DNA from 3 places in the Alteromonas sp. H02 genome. Region 1 is predicted to be linked to each of the others. Evidence: predicted binding sites of a transcription regulator. Region 1 holds the regulator's gene; each other region holds the start of a gene.

Region 1 (5,136 bases):
TAACGTAGTGATTGTGAGTAAGGACCAGGCTGACTTTGTACAGCGGGTAACCACAGACTACCTTGAGATAGATTTGGACCAACAAACCATGGTTTCCGACGCCAGGGTGGAAATTTCGGGGCCTGATTTCCTGATATTTAGTAACGGACTTCGCGCCAACCTATTGAATAAAACTTATGAGTTGAATCAACATGTGCAAACGACTTATTCCCCTGCTAACTAGCCTGTCGCTGACGCTCTCGCCGGCGGTGGTCATGGCAGCCAAGTCTGATTTCAAAAAAGACATCGAGGTGTTTTCCGAGTCACAGTTCCTCGACGGTAAGAATAAAAAGTCTATCCTGATTGATAATGTACAGGTTACCCAGGGCTCGCTCAGCATTAAGGCCGACCGGGTAGAAGTAGAAGCTGGCGGCGGCAAGGGCAAGGAAATATTTATCGCTACTGGCAAACCTGCTGTATACAGCCAGACTCTGGACGATGGCCGGGTTGTGGAAGCCCGTGCATTTGAGATCCGTTATGAAGTGGCGAATCGCACTATTTCGCTGGCCGGTGATGCCGAATTGAATCAGAATACCAGTGTCGTAAAAGGTGAAACCATCGTTTACGACATGGAAAAAGAACAACTTAAAGCCACCGGTGACGGCAGCGGCAGTGAAGATGGCCGGGTGCGTACCGTGTTTAGTCTGGAAGATATTGAAGCCGTGCGCGACGAAAGCAAGGCCAGTGATAGCACAGACGACCAACAGGATAATGACAACGAATGACCACCCTGACCGCCACCCACTTAGCTAAGTCGTATAAGTCCCGGCAGGTAGTAAGGGATGTTAGCGTTGAGGTATCTGCCGGCCAGATTGTTGGCCTGTTAGGCCCCAATGGTGCAGGTAAAACCACCACTTTTTACATGATTGTAGGCCTGGTGGCACTGGATAAGGGCGATATTCGCATCGACGAGATGGATCTGACCCGCCAGCCCATGCACGAACGTGCCCGCAACGGAATTGGTTATCTACCCCAGGAAGCCTCTATTTTCAGAAAGTTAACGGTTTTTGACAATATCATGGCAATATTGCAGACACGCAAAGACCTTTCTTCTGCCGAACAGCAAAATGAAGCCGATGCGCTACTTGATGAATTCAATATCAACCATATACGTAATAGTACAGGGATGAGTTTGTCGGGGGGAGAGCGGCGTCGGGTAGAAATTGCCAGGGCACTGGCGGCGAATCCAAAATTTATTTTGCTCGATGAACCCTTTGCGGGAGTTGACCCAATTTCGGTTAATGATATAAAGAAGATCATACAGCATCTTCGTGACCGTGGAATTGGTATCCTGATTACCGACCACAACGTCCGGGAAACCCTCGACGTATGCGAGAAAGCCTACATTGTGAGTCAGGGGGAATTAATCGCCCAGGGCACCGCCGAACAGGTTTTAAGTAATCAAAAGGTCAAGGATGTATACCTGGGTGAGCAATTCAGGCTATAGTTAGATGCATATAGACAACAAATTTTGTCCCGATCAATAATAAGCAAGGCGTTAAGAACAGAAGTAGATGAAACCATCTTTACAGCTCAAATTTAGTCAACAACTTACTATGACGCCACAATTGCAGCAGGCGATTAAACTGCTGCAACTATCTACTCTGGATTTACAACAGGAAATCCAGGAAGCGCTCGATTCAAATCCGTTATTGGAAGTTGATGACAACAGCGACAACGATACGGTTGAGAAAAGTAAACTCGATGCGGAAGCGGATGCCGCAGCAACCGCCAGCACCGAGACCAGCATGGACACCAATGAGGCCCTCGAAAAGAACGAGTTGCCCGACGAATTACCCATCGACAGCACCTGGGATGAATATTATTCGGCCTCCTCAGCGCCAGCGCCAGGCCCTGCTTCCAACGACGATGAGAATGTTTTTCAGGGTGAAACCACCGACAATATTCAGGACCACCTGCTCTGGCAAATGCGCCTCACGCCCTTCAGCGATGTAGACCGTGCCATTGCGATTGCCATTATTGATTCGATTGACGAATCAGGATATTTAACCGTAACAGTTGAAGATATCCTGCAGAGCGTCAATACTGAAGATATGGAAGAACCGGTTGAAGTGGACGAAATTGAATGCGTGCTGAAACGGATCCAAATGTTCGACCCGATTGGTTCAGGCTCACGTACCCCGCAGGAGTGTCTACTGGTCCAGTTAAAACAATTTGCTCCCGACACGCCATGGCTCAAGGAAGCAAAAACCCTGATTGAAGACTATGCCGACCTGCTGGGCAGCAAGGACTATCGCACCTTAATGCGTAAATCACGCCTGAAGGAAGACGATTTGCGTGAAGCAATGCGCTTACTGCAAACCCTTAATCCGCGTCCGGGCAGTGCATTAATTACTCAGGAGCCCGAGTACGTTATTCCCGACGTATCGGTCACCAAGAAAAAAGGCCGTTGGGTGGTTGAACTCAATCCCGACAGCCTGCCAAAACTGAGCGTAAATCAGCAGTACGCTGCCATGAGCCGTCAGGCCCGCAACAGTTCAGATTCCCAGTTTATTCGCTCGCATATGCAGGAAGCCAAGTGGTTTATCAAGAGCCTGGAGTCGCGTAACGAAACCTTGCTCAAGGTTGCTAACTGCATTGTGCAGCAGCAAATGGGCTTTTTCGAACACGGCCCGGAAATGATGAAGCCTATGGTCCTCAATGACGTAGCCGAAATGGTTGATATGCATGAATCTACCATTTCGCGGGTAACCACTCAGAAATACATGCACACCCCCCGCGGTATTTTTGAACTGAAGTATTTCTTCTCCAGCCACGTAGCCACCGAGTCGGGCGGAGAATGTTCATCTACTGCCATCCGCGCTCTGATTAAAAAACTGGTTGCCGCCGAGAAGCCCAGTAAACCACTAAGCGACAGCAAAATTGCTCAATTGTTGGCCGAACAAGGTATAAAAGTTGCCCGGCGGACAATAGCAAAATACCGGGAATCCTTGTCGATTCCACCGTCTAACCAACGCAAGAGCCTTATTTAGGCCGAAATATAAGGAAGACGAACTATGCAAATAAATCTTACAGGTCATCACATCGAGATAACCGATTCTTTGCGTAATTATGTTGATACCAAGTTTAGTAAACTGGAGCGCCACTTTGATCACATATCCAATGTGCATGTGATCCTCAACGTGGAAAAGCTTGCTCAAAAAGCCGAAGCCACGATGCATTTGAGTGGCGCGGAAGTATTTGCCTCGTCAGAAAATCAAGATATGTATGCCGCGATAGACAGTATGGTCGACAAACTGGATCGCCAGGTAATTAAGCATAAGGAAAAGCTCAAAAAGCACTAGGCCCAATTTAACCTTATGAATATTCAAGCCTTAGTTAGCCTGGATCGCACTGAATGTGCGGTCCAGTGCAACAGTAAAAAAAGAATTTTAGAAATCATCAGCGATATTGCTGCCGAAACCAACGCCGAAATTCAAAAAGAAGACGCGCTTAACGCCCTGCTCAGTCGTGAAAAAATGGGCAGCACCGGCATTGGCAATGGCATAGCGTTGCCGCATGGCAGACTGGCTAATCTTTCCAACGTAACAGCCGTGGTAGTAACCACCAACCCAGCCATTGCCTTTGACGCCATTGATGATAAACCGGTTGATATCTTTTTTGCCATTCTGGTACCAGAAAACCAGACCGAGGGGCATTTGCAGACCCTCGCCACGATTGCCGGCAAGTTAAGCCAGAAAAGCATTGTAAAAACCATCCGTAACGCCGAATCGAAGGAACAGGTTATCGCCGCACTATGCGACGAGGCTGCAAATTAGTCCGGCAGGGAGTCTGACAAAACCATGAAACTCATTATCATCAGCGGGCGCTCCGGCTCCGGCAAATCCGTTGCGCTAAGGGCGCTGGAAGATTTAGGCTACTACTGCGTTGATAACATTCCGGTAAACCTGCTCCCCACCCTCACCCATACCGTGGTCGACGAATACGATCAGGTAGCCGTGAGCATCGACGTGCGTAACCTGCCAAAGGATCCCGATGAATTAGTTGAGATTCTCGACTATCTGCCCTCGTCCTGGTCGATGACCATTGTTTACCTTGACGCCAGTGATGACATGCTGGTGAAGCGCTTTAGTGAAACCCGCCGCCTGCACCCGCTGGCCAAATTGAATAAATCCCTGGCCGATGCCATTCAGGCAGAAAAAGAATTACTCGCGCCCATTACCGAGCGGGCCGACCTGTACATTGATACCGACAGATTATCGATTCACCAGCTCGCCGAACTTATCCGCGAACGTATTCTGGGTAAAAAGAGCTCAAGGTTAGTGTTGGTATTTGAGTCATTCGGCTTTAAGCACGGCATACCCAAAGACGCGGATTACGTGTTTGATGTTCGCTTTCTACCCAACCCGCACTGGGAGCCGGACCTAAAGCACCTTACCGGTCTGGACTCCCCGGTAGAAGCCTTTCTGGGTTCACAGCCCATTGTGACCAAGTTTATCTGGCAGATTCAAAACCTGCTAGACACCTGGATGCCCCATCTGGAACGTAATAACCGCAGCTATGTGACCATTGCCATCGGCTGCACCGGAGGCCAGCACCGCTCGGTGTTTGTAGCCCAGTCACTGGCCAAAATATACAGCGATAAGCATCCGGATGTGCAAATCCGTCACCGGGAGTTAAACCGATAATGCGCGTAGAAAAAACACTTACCATCGTTAATAAGCTAGGCCTGCATGCCCGTGCAGCCACACAGTTAGTGCAACTCGCTAATCAGTTTGATGCCGAAATCACCCTTAAAAAAGGGGATAAAGAAGCCAATGCCAACAGTGTACTGGGTTTAATGCTGATGGAAAGTCATCAGGGCGAACAGGTTGATGTGATCAGCGAAGGCCCGGATGCCGAAGCCGCCATGGCAGCGGTGGAAACTTTGATTGTTGGCCGTTTTAACGAAGACGAGTAGTAGCCACAAACAACCACTGTGCAGCGGTTATCTGTGGTTTTATTGCGGATAGCAAAGACTAATCATTCAATTGCAGTTGCAATCGGCCGTTTTGATTCACATAAAATCCAAATCGAAACTCCACTCTCACATGACGATTATCTGCTGAATCTGTGTCGTAATGGCCGGGTGGTGGC
Region 2 (5,136 bases), 130 kb from region 1:
GACAAGGTATTTAATCGCGTTGAGGCTTTATGCCAGGTTTTGGCGATATGCCAGGCTTCCTGCAAACAATCTAAGGCAACCGACATTTGTGCCACTTCGATATGGTGTAGTGTACCGGCCATAATTAAATGATATTTTATGCGATCTTTTTCGTGCTGTAACGCCTCTTGTGTCATTGGTGTATCTCCCACCGACAAGTTGGCACTTTGCTGCATGTAATCAACTATCTGAGTGAGGTAGCTTTTTAACTGCGCCTCGAGTTCAGGCTCTTTAAGTGCTTCGCGATTAATCCAGAGGCTGGCGAGGGTATCACTCGCCTGACTGCAATCCAGCAAATACCCTTCAACCCGCATCATTGTTGCCAGTTGAGCGGTCGTTTCGTCTGATAACGCAGCGGTTTCCAATTCCACAATAAACCTGGAGATATGCCCGGACAGCGACCTGATCACTGTCACTTGCTGCTGAAAACGTTTGATATCATGATGACCGGGATACACCGCCGCCTGAAAGAGCTTTAACAATCGTTTTTGTAGCGCCACGAGTTCATTCAGTAACGCATTAATGGCAAGTGCCGGCGTCCGGGCAATGTTTTTATCAAGATATAACGGCTCGGATTCTGTTTCTTCGCGGCTGCGAAAACGTTTCTCCAGCCAATGGGCCAATTGGCCGATAAAAGGATACATCAACAGTATCCCCATAAAATTAAACAACGTATGAAACAACGCCAGAGAAAATGCGGGATCGGCATCCAGTTCCAGAGCGTCACTGATCTGATGGATTAGATAAAACAACACCGGTAGTATCAATAGCGCAATGACAGCCGTTACCAAATTAAACAGCACCTGAGCAGCCGCCGCCCGCTTGGCTGCCGAGGTTGCGCCAACGGCAGCAAAAGCCGCTGTAGAGGTTGTCCCAATGTTCGCCCCTATGGCCATCGCGCCCGCAGAGTACATCTCAATCATTCCACTGCCTGCCGCCGTAATAGTCAGGGCGATTGAGGCACTGGAAGACTGTGTAAGCACCGTAATCATAACGCCCACCAGCAAGTAAATGAGTATTCCACCAACCCCTTCGGCCGCAAACTGACTGATGGGAAAGGACGGCATCACGCCATCAAAAGCTTCTTTCAACACGCCAATGCCAATAAAGAATAACCCAAAGCCCACCAGCGTTTGGCCAACGGCCGCCAACCTGCCTTGCTGCTGGGTTAGTTTAAACATCATGCCTATTCCAACCAGCGGTAAGGCAAAGGCTTCGATATTGAGCTTAAAGCCAAGTATCGCCACTAACCAGCCGGTCATGGTGGTGCCAATATTGGCACCAAAGATAACCCCCAGTACCTGGCGCATATTGAGCAGGCCGGCATTCACAAAGCCCAATGATGCAACGGTTACAGCGCTGGACGATTGCACAATGGCAGTCATCAGAAAGCCACTGAAGATGCCGCGCACCGGTGTTTTCGTCCAACTCGACAATATATGCCGCAAGCTCGAACCTGCTACCGCTTTAAGCCCGTCTGTCATCAAGCCGATGGCAAGAATAAACAATCCCAGACCACCCAGACCAGCCCCCACTGTACTAATTACATCACTCATAACACTCTAAATACTGGCCTGTACAACGGCATTACGAACAACACGCTTAACGCCGTTTTGCACCAGATCAACCGTTATTCTTCTGTTAGTAATAGTGTAGTCGTAAATGCCGACCCCTGCGGTTTTGGCCTTACCTGGTTCAGGCCTCGCCTTAATGAGCAAAAAGCGCGTAGCTGAATAATCCTATTTCAAGAGATAAAAAAACGGTGCGATCAAAAAGCTGACCTTAAAAACAGGTGTACTATTGATGTAACGGATGAAAGGCTGACAAACCTTTTTATGTTGCGAAAATTAACCCAGCAAATTGCTGGCGTCTTAGGGTAGTAAACAGCATGACTGACGTAGGTAACTCATTACGCGAATATCGAATAATGACTACGGCAACTAACGTTAGTAAAACATAATAACTTACAAACAAAACTGAAGCGCATGTTGACTGGCGAAAAATCAACCACCCCATGTCAGAATATTTTACACACAGATATAAAGCTCAGCCGAAATAAAAACCAAATAACTGATAAATATGAAAGAATTAAACATGGCACAATAATAGCTTATACTTTAGTGTATTTTAATTCTCCTGAATTTAAGGAACAAAACATGAAAAAGTTGAGCCAAGTCGCTAAGGTAATGACAATTGGTGGCGCATTAGTATTCGGTTCATTATCAGCAAATGCCGCATCAATATCTTTTTCCTACGATGCAGCAAATGACGGTTCTGGTTTAACAAGTCAGTACATCGACCCGTTAACAGGTGGTTTACCAGGTTACTTCATCGAGAGTTTCGACCAGGCAACTGGCGATCCTATGTTTCCGGGTTCAACTGCTTATAACGATGCTGGCTTCGACCAGGAGTGTGCGGTAAACAGTGTTAACGGTGGCCCTGCTGGCGTTTTAGTCACACCACCAAGCAGTGATGTTGGTGTTCGTCAGGGCTCTGTCTCTGGTGTTGCTGCGGCACCTGCCAATGATACGACTTGTTTCGCTTACCTGACCAACAATGGCAGTGGTTCTGCGAGCTTTACTTTTGACTACAGTCAGTTACTGGCAGCCAACGCAGACACTGGTATTACCTATCTGGGTTTCTACTGGGGTTCAGTTGACAGATACAACGACTTCAATTTTTACTCTGGCGGTAACCTGGTGTCCAGCATTACGGGTAGTGGTCTACTCAGTGCTCTGGGTGGCAGTGCGGGTAACCAAACCGGTCCTGGTTCAAACGTATATGTGAACATTGACTTTTCATTCGCAGAGCAATTTGATCGCCTGGTGATCAACACTACTGGTATTGCAGGTGAGTTCGACAACATCGTTGTTGGTCTTAGTCAGCGCCCGGTTCTGGTTTCCAGCCCGGCTAGCAATGCTCTGTTACTGCTTGGCCTGGCAGCCATCGGTTTACGTTTACGCCGTAAAAAGTAAGTTACTGATATATTAAAAAAGCTGACTTCGGTCAGCTTTTTTTATGCCTCAAATTTACACTATGCGCCTTAAGAAAGTAAGCACTACCAGTTGAACGAAAAGAGCCCCACCCCAAATCAATGGGCTTGCCACCCATCCGGCAATGGTAAACGCCACCATTGCAATCCCGCCGTTAATCAGCGCAAAAGGCAATTGCGTTCTGAAATGGTCGTACTGACGGCAACTCGCACCGGTGGCCGACAATATGGTGGTTTCCGATATGGGCGAACAGTGGTCGCCAAACAAGCCACCGGATAACACCGCGCCAATGCTCACCAATAGCGGAGCTTCAATAGCAAACGCCGTAGGGATCACCAAAGGTAGCATGATTGCAAAAGTGCCCCAGGATGAACCGGTGGCAAAGGAAATAACCGCCGACAGCAGAAAAGCCACCAGCGGTAACAACCATGCCGGAAATCCGCGCTGCGCCTGCTCGGCAATGTAGGCCGCCGTGCCAAGCTCATGCCCCAATGAGCTCAATGTCCACGCCAGCACCAGTACAATGATCACTTGCATCATACCGCTCATGCCCTGCAAATAGAGTGTTACGCCTTCCAGGGCTGGGCGAACCTGATGCCAGGCCATCAGGCCAATAAGCGTACACGCCGCCAGAAAATACGCACTGGCAAGGGCGGCTCTGAATACCGAGCCTGGTTACGCTGGAAAACGGAAAGCCAAGGGGCACGAGCATTAATAGCAGCACCGCAGCCATCACTAACAGCGGCAAAAACACAAAGCGAGCACGGGCGTTGTGATGGGTGAAAGCCTCAAAATCCTGACCCTGTTTCACGCCACTGCTTGCTGTCGTCGGCGCCTGTGTCGCTTTTATTTCTGCTTGTACCATGGTGCCAATATCGGCTTTTAGCCACACCATAAGAGGGATTACAGCAATCGCAAGCAGGGCATAAAATTGATAAGGGATAACCCCAATAAACACCTGCCAGCTATCGAGGGATTTACCAGCCTGATCGAATTCTTTTTGCAGTAAACCCATGATGTAGATCCCCCAACCGATGAAGGGCACCAGTATGGCAACCGGCGAGGCCGTAGAGTCGATAATAAATGCCAGCTTTTCCCGCGACACCCTGAGCTTTTCAAACAGCGGCCGAAATACCGGGCCGATGATCAGTGGGGTACCCAAATCAGAATAAAAAATAAAGATACCGCCACACCAGGCCGCTATTTGCGCTTTCGCTTTACTGGCGATCACCCCGATCATCTTACTGGCAAACGCCGGCCCGCCACCGGACTTCTCCATAAGCGCCACAAAGCCACCAATAAACACCATTAACACAATCACACCGGCGTTATAACTGTCGGTCAACGTACCAACCAGATGTGTTTTTATGAGCGTCGACAACACCTCAAGAGGATGCCAGCCGGTGAGCAAGACCACAGCGGTCAATACCCCGCCAAACAAGCCAATCACCACGTGTTTGGAATATAATGCGAGAGCCAGAGTAACAATAATAGGTAGTACGGAGAGAAAATCAGGGCTGGTCAAAATGCGGGCCTGCTGAGCAAATAGTTGCCGAATCAATAAATTATAATTTATATAAATCTATCTTATTCGTGTACCGCTCGCAACGAGTTGAGCTTTTCGCCGGTCTTTACGTACAATCAACCAATCTCAGCGTTTCAGAGTAGTTAAGTCATGCAAATAAACAGTGATTTTCGTCAGCGAGTGGTTATCCGGCCTTCAGAGTACGAGTTTATCCCCTCCCCCCTGAAAGGCGTGAGCCGCATGATGTTCGACCGTGCTGGCGAAGAGGTAGCCAGAGCCACCAGCATAGTGCGCTACCAACCCGGTGCGGGCTATAGTGGCCACACCCACGACGGCGGTGAAGAAATTTACGTATTAAGTGGTACCTTTAGTGATGAACATGGTGATTACCCTGCCGGCACCTATCTGCGCAATCCGCCGGGCAGTTCACACACGCCATTTTCTGCAGACGGATGCACCATTCTGGTTAAGCTCTGGCAGTTTGCTCACAATGACCTGGAGCAGTTAACCATTAAAACTCAGCAAAGTGAGTGGCTTCCCGGCCAGGCTGATGGCTTAAGCGTTCTGCCTTTACATGAG
Region 3 (5,136 bases), 520 kb from region 1:
AACCAGGGTGTCAAACTGTTCAGCGATTGAAAACGCAATATTGACGTAAGCATTGGAGTCTGGATCTGACTGATTACCCGAATTGCCGCCAAGTTGTGCAAGCAACGAAGAGCCAGTTATGAACGATACTAGAGAACCTCCAGAATAAAACTCGAAGTCATTATATATATCGACAGATCCCCAATAGAATCCAATGTAAGTAATTCCCAACTGGGTTGAAGCTCCGTATAAGCTACTGTAATAGTCTAATAGATTTGTGTAATCAAAAGATATGGTAGCTACACCCTGACCATTATTCGTCGCGTAGCCATAGCAAGTGTTATCGTTTGCCGGTGCCGCAGCAACGCTAGAGACTGAACCTTGCCTAACTGCTATTTCATTACTGTTGCCGGTAATACTTACGCCAATCGGGCTATTATTTAGGCTATTTACGGCACATTTGTTTTCGAATCCAGAGACGGTGTAATCTGTTGAGCCAGGATAAAGAGGATCGCCCGTCGCAATATCAAAGGTTTCAATGAAGTAGTCTGACAGCCCGCCGTTTATGGGGTCCATAAAGGTGCTTGTTATGCCGGAACCATCAGAGGCGCTTACTCCACCAAAGCTGATAGATGCTGCAGAAGATTGATTAGAGGCACTAAAAACCAGTACGACACTGAATAAAAGGGATTTAGTGACCGGGGAAAAACGTTTCATAGAGTCGCTCCTTAATTAATGTCACCAACTATCGGAGCAATGCATTTTTCAGACCAATAAAAAAAACTTAAAAATTCACAAGCTTAAAAAATGACCTTTCGAACAAAAGTTATAAGTGTAAAAAAAGTCGGCACTTAGCCGACTTTTTCTTAGAGGTAACTTTCTCTTTCGTTTATTTTTTTAAACGAGATCTCAGGCCAAGCGCAACCAGGCCGAAAGCGAACAGTGCAAGTCCTGCTGGAGCCGGTACTGGCAATTCACGAGAGCTCAGACCGATTACGATATTGTCAAACTCACCAGCAATACCCGAAGTGTTGATTACTAACGTATCAAACTGTTCTGCAATAGAAAATTCAATCTCTACATAGGTATTTGAAGCTGGATCGTTCTGGTCACCAGAGTCACCATTCAGCTGATTTAGCAGCGACGTACCGGTAATCGTTGTTACTAAAGAACCGCCAGAATAAAATTGAAAATCATTGTAAGTATCAACTGATCCCCAGTAAAACCCTAAGTAGGTGATGCCAAGCTGAGTGTTACCTGGGGCGGCAGCAGAATAAAAATCCAACAAATTGGTGTAGTCAAACTCAACCGTTGCAGTACCTGAGCCATTGTTAGACAGGTATCCGTAACAAGTAGAATCGTTAAGAGGCGCTGCTGCCACTCCTGACACAGAATTTTGACGAACGCCGATTTCGCTTGCATTTCCGTTAACAGAAATACCGATTGGGCTACCGTTAACACTGTTCACTGCGCAGTCGTTTTCAAAACCTGCGACAGTGTATGCAGTTGTGCCTGGGAATCCCGGTACGCCAGTTGCCTGGTCAAATGTTTCAATGAAGTAATCTGGCAGACCGCCGTTGATTGGGTCGATGTACTGACTAGTTAAGCCAGAGCCATCAGATGCCGCTACGCCATTGTTAAAAATAATTGTTGCTGCGTTAGATACACCAGCAAAGCCTAAACCGATTACTGCACTTAAAGACAACGCCTTGGTGAATTTGGAAAATTTTTTCATATTACTGTCCTCTGTACTAAGAAAGTTACCACGACAAAGGTAATGCATGGGCTATGCCAAAAATGAAAAGTCTATTTTTATCAGGGGGTTGCGTGTTTTTGGTTGGGTGTGGTAAGTACGCTTTGTAAAATTTTTTGACATGTTTTTTTGTTCATTAGCCGTTCGCTTTCAACTGTTAAGAAATTGAACGGCTAATGCAAATACCTTAGCTATTTTCTTTTATCTGTTTATTTACCTGAATCTGAATATCACGAAGCATATATTTAAAGCTTGGAGCGAGATCGCGGAGCAAGATCTCTGCGTTGATATAATAAGGCGCGCGCTGGCCATGATACTCGATCGTCGGACCAATCTTAATGTACTTAATCCCAAGAAAACGCATGCTCCTGGCTAAACGGGGCTCCATCATTACAAAGGCGTGCTGAATACCTTGCGTAAGTGCTAGTGAGGCGGCAGAAAGATAAAGTCCGATGGCTATAAACGGAAAGCATCGTAGTTCAGCTTCGGAGTAAGTCGATTCGTTAATTGCACCAGTGGCGGCACCGGCAAACTTATCCATGGCCCGTCGTCTGAAGTGAGCTGGAACAGCAAGCCGCGATATTTCACAGATTTCGTGGCGTTCAAAGTGGTTTGGTGTAAATTCGTCATGAGATATGGAGTGAAGACAATACTTCTCCAAAGGCAAAAGCTGTCCTTCCTCACAAGGTGTAACTAACCTGACAGTACCTGCGAAGGCGTCGGACCCAATGTGCTTAATAAGGCAATACTGAGCAAATGCATCAAACTCATCCATTTCCATTTGATCAGGTCTTAATGGTTCGAAGCCAAGCTCTTCACAATACACATTATGGCGAATCTTATAGACTTCTTCTTTCAATTCGCCGGTATTCGCAACGACAGGCGTTAAGAAAGTAGAGAAATGCTTGGAGATAGCCGTCGCCTCGCGTAAGCGCTGGTAAGACTGCCATAGCTTGGAAATTTTTGCGCTCGTACTCTTAAACACCGTCACCTCTTCCGTCCGGGCTTGTGATAATCTTCATATTTCGTATGTGGATGCGCTGCATCTATTATTCTTTATGTTCCCTAATAATACCACTAAAAATGCATACTCAACGCTATTTACACTAATTACTAGGTTGCTGTATCTGCCAGCCTCCAGTTTCATAAAGCAACCCAAAGTATTCATATAGTGCTCTCTCAGTATGATAGATACTAGCAATAGACGGAATATTCAATGTTACCTCGTATGTTGGCGGGCTCAGATGTTCTACCGGCACTGGAACAAGGTGGTTAAATCCAATTTGTCTCGCCTGGTACAATAACCTGCGCATATGCGTGGCTGAAGTCACTACCGCAATAGGAATATCACCGGTAAGGTTAAACAGTGCTTGAAGTTCCTGTTTTGTATTATGGCCAAGAGGCAGGGCAGTAACAGAAGAAGTGACCAGATGAGATAGAAATTTTTGGGCTTTCTCTGCATACACAATGTTTCTATCCCTTAAAAAGTTACCTCCGGTAACAATGATCGGTTTATTCTTGTAAACAGACATTATGGCCGTCTGAGTTAAGCGGGTTAATGAACATTGATGCCAGTTACTGGCTTCAGGTAAATCTTTACCGTAATAATAACAACCAGGAGTGAAAATATACTCCACCTGATGCCAGGCTGTATCTGATTTTTTTAAAGGTGGGTAGGCATATTCCAGTGGTGCAAGTAACCAGTTACTAAATGTATACTGACTGGCAAGCAGCAACCATGTACAACCGCTTATAAATATCGGATAAGTGTATCTGGAGAACCTCTTTGAATAATAGCAAGCCAGGGCGGCAAACAGCAGAATGAAAAAGAGAACGACTGGCGAGATAAGTTGCTTAACAATAAATTTTAATGTGTCTATATCCACAATTATCGTTCCCTGATTAACAGGATGATATAGTCAATGATTTAAAAGCGAGTTGCAATGAAGAATATCTTTCTGTTTTTGTTATTTATCTTTTTGTCAACCTCTCTTGAGGCGAATCAGTCGATGGTGGAGGTGATAAAAAAAGTGAAACCTTCTGTGGTTGGGGTGGGTATAACTACGCCGATGAATTCGCCAGCAAATCAATTGCAGGGGACGGGGTTCGTTATCGGCGATGGACATTATATTGCTACTAACTATCACGTTGTATCAACGCCTTTGGATCCGGACGTAGTGCAGTATCGTTCCGTTTATGCAGGAAATGCGAAGAATACGAGAACGTACCGTGCTGAGGTAGTTGATATTGACCCTGCTCATGATCTGGCCATTCTGAAAATAGACACTAAATTGACTCCACTGAAAGTAGCGTCTGATGACTTTGTTCCAGAAGGCACTCATATTGCCTTCACCGGGTTCCCTATTGGAGCTGTTTTGGGTCTGTATCCTGCAACTCATCGAGGCATGATTGCCGCGATAACCCCCGACGCTATTCCGGCGCGCCGTTCCGATCAGCTATCTATTAATATGCTCGACAGATTACAAAAGGTATTTCTAATCTATCAGTTGGATGCGACTGCCTACCCAGGAAACAGTGGTAGCCCGATGTATCTCAGTGAATCCGGAGTTGTAGTTGGCGTTATAAACAAAGTATTTGTAGCCGAGACGAAAGAGTCAGTACTAAGTAAACCGTCTGGAATCTCATACGCTATTCCCGTTATGCATTTGCGAAAGCTTGCAGCAAAGTCTAATATAGCGCTTTAGTGAGAGGGCGCCTGGATTGTTACTGTCGGTAATTTTTACAAAAAGGCAGTAATTAGTACCCTGAAATAATAAAATTCATTTACTATCATGATGTTAGAGAGTTGGCATGATTTATTCATGATGCTTTAAAATTGGTCTGCATATGTTTAGCAGGCCGCTTTTCAATGGAAGACAAAAGTTATCAGTATGGGTATTGAACAAAATCAATCATCAGTGACAAAACGTCGTCAGTTTATAAAAAAAGCCGGTGCTGGTGTGGCGGTATCGTCACTTCCCATGAAATCAGTATGGGGAGCGTGTTCAGTATCAGGTGTCATGTCAGGTAATTTGTCGCAAACAGGTGGCGGTACAGGTGATACATGTGGAACTGTGCAAATGCCAAATGGTGGGCGTTCACCTGGTTCATGGTTCCAGGGTAATACATGGACACCCGGAAGTAACGGCGACGCGCCTGCGTCTGTATTCCCTCAGCTTCACGTAGGGATTCAATCAGGTGATAATTGTTTGCTCGATACTCGAATCGAAGAGATGCGAACAATTATCAACCAGTTTATTGTTAGGGAAGATGCGAATAAGTCCCCGATGTGAGATCATAGCTGCATAGTAAATCACAGCCATTACCGCCCATGAGCCAACAGTTAACTTTTGCCGATAGTGAGTTTTCCAGCAAGCGCCGCCAGACTCGTAAAGAGATATTCT

What was found. The regulator sigma-54, encoded in region 1, starts transcription at its own class of promoters, with help from an activator protein. The targets are predictions, from matches to a motif close to GTTGGCACGNNNNTNGNNT.
Region 2: the regulator sigma-54 is predicted to act here: its motif matches at 2,133-2,151, upstream of AC566Q_RS19215 (Npun_F0296 family exosortase-dependent surface protein).
Region 3: the regulator sigma-54 is predicted to act here: its motif matches at 1,757-1,775, upstream of AC566Q_RS17430 (Npun_F0296 family exosortase-dependent surface protein).

The regions. Positions count from the first base shown of each region.
Region 1 is NZ_CM185021.1:4,262,199-4,267,334, forward strand. Features, by position in the region: gene lptC (LPS export ABC transporter periplasmic protein LptC) at 1-223, shown strand, start outside; gene lptA (lipopolysaccharide transport periplasmic protein LptA) at 255-764, shown strand; gene lptB (LPS export ABC transporter ATP-binding protein) at 761-1,486, shown strand; gene AC566Q_RS19785 (RNA polymerase factor sigma-54) at 1,554-3,032, shown strand; gene hpf (ribosome hibernation promoting factor) at 3,057-3,344, shown strand; gene ptsN (PTS IIA-like nitrogen regulatory protein PtsN) at 3,360-3,818, shown strand; gene rapZ (RNase adapter RapZ) at 3,843-4,688, shown strand; gene AC566Q_RS19805 (HPr family phosphocarrier protein) at 4,688-4,960, shown strand; gene AC566Q_RS19810 (hypothetical protein) at 5,019-5,136, opposite strand, start outside.
Region 2 is NZ_CM185021.1:4,135,287-4,140,422, forward strand. Features, by position in the region: gene AC566Q_RS19210 (Na/Pi cotransporter family protein) at 1-1,595, opposite strand, end outside; gene AC566Q_RS19215 (Npun_F0296 family exosortase-dependent surface protein) at 2,196-3,014, shown strand; gene AC566Q_RS19220 (Na+/H+ antiporter NhaC family protein) at 3,069-3,638, opposite strand; partial or broken gene AC566Q_RS19225 (sodium:proton exchanger) at 3,901-4,341, opposite strand; gene AC566Q_RS19230 (cupin domain-containing protein) at 4,708-5,136, shown strand, end outside.
Region 3 is NZ_CM185021.1:3,741,256-3,746,391, reverse strand. Features, by position in the region: gene AC566Q_RS17435 (Npun_F0296 family exosortase-dependent surface protein) at 1-696, opposite strand, end outside; gene AC566Q_RS17430 (Npun_F0296 family exosortase-dependent surface protein) at 869-1,714, opposite strand; gene AC566Q_RS17425 (PEP-CTERM/exosortase system-associated acyltransferase) at 1,920-2,717, opposite strand; gene AC566Q_RS17420 (YdcF family protein) at 2,839-3,618, opposite strand; gene AC566Q_RS17415 (S1 family peptidase) at 3,676-4,437, shown strand; gene AC566Q_RS17410 (hypothetical protein) at 4,624-5,025, shown strand; gene AC566Q_RS17405 (IS5 family transposase) at 5,064-5,136, shown strand, end outside.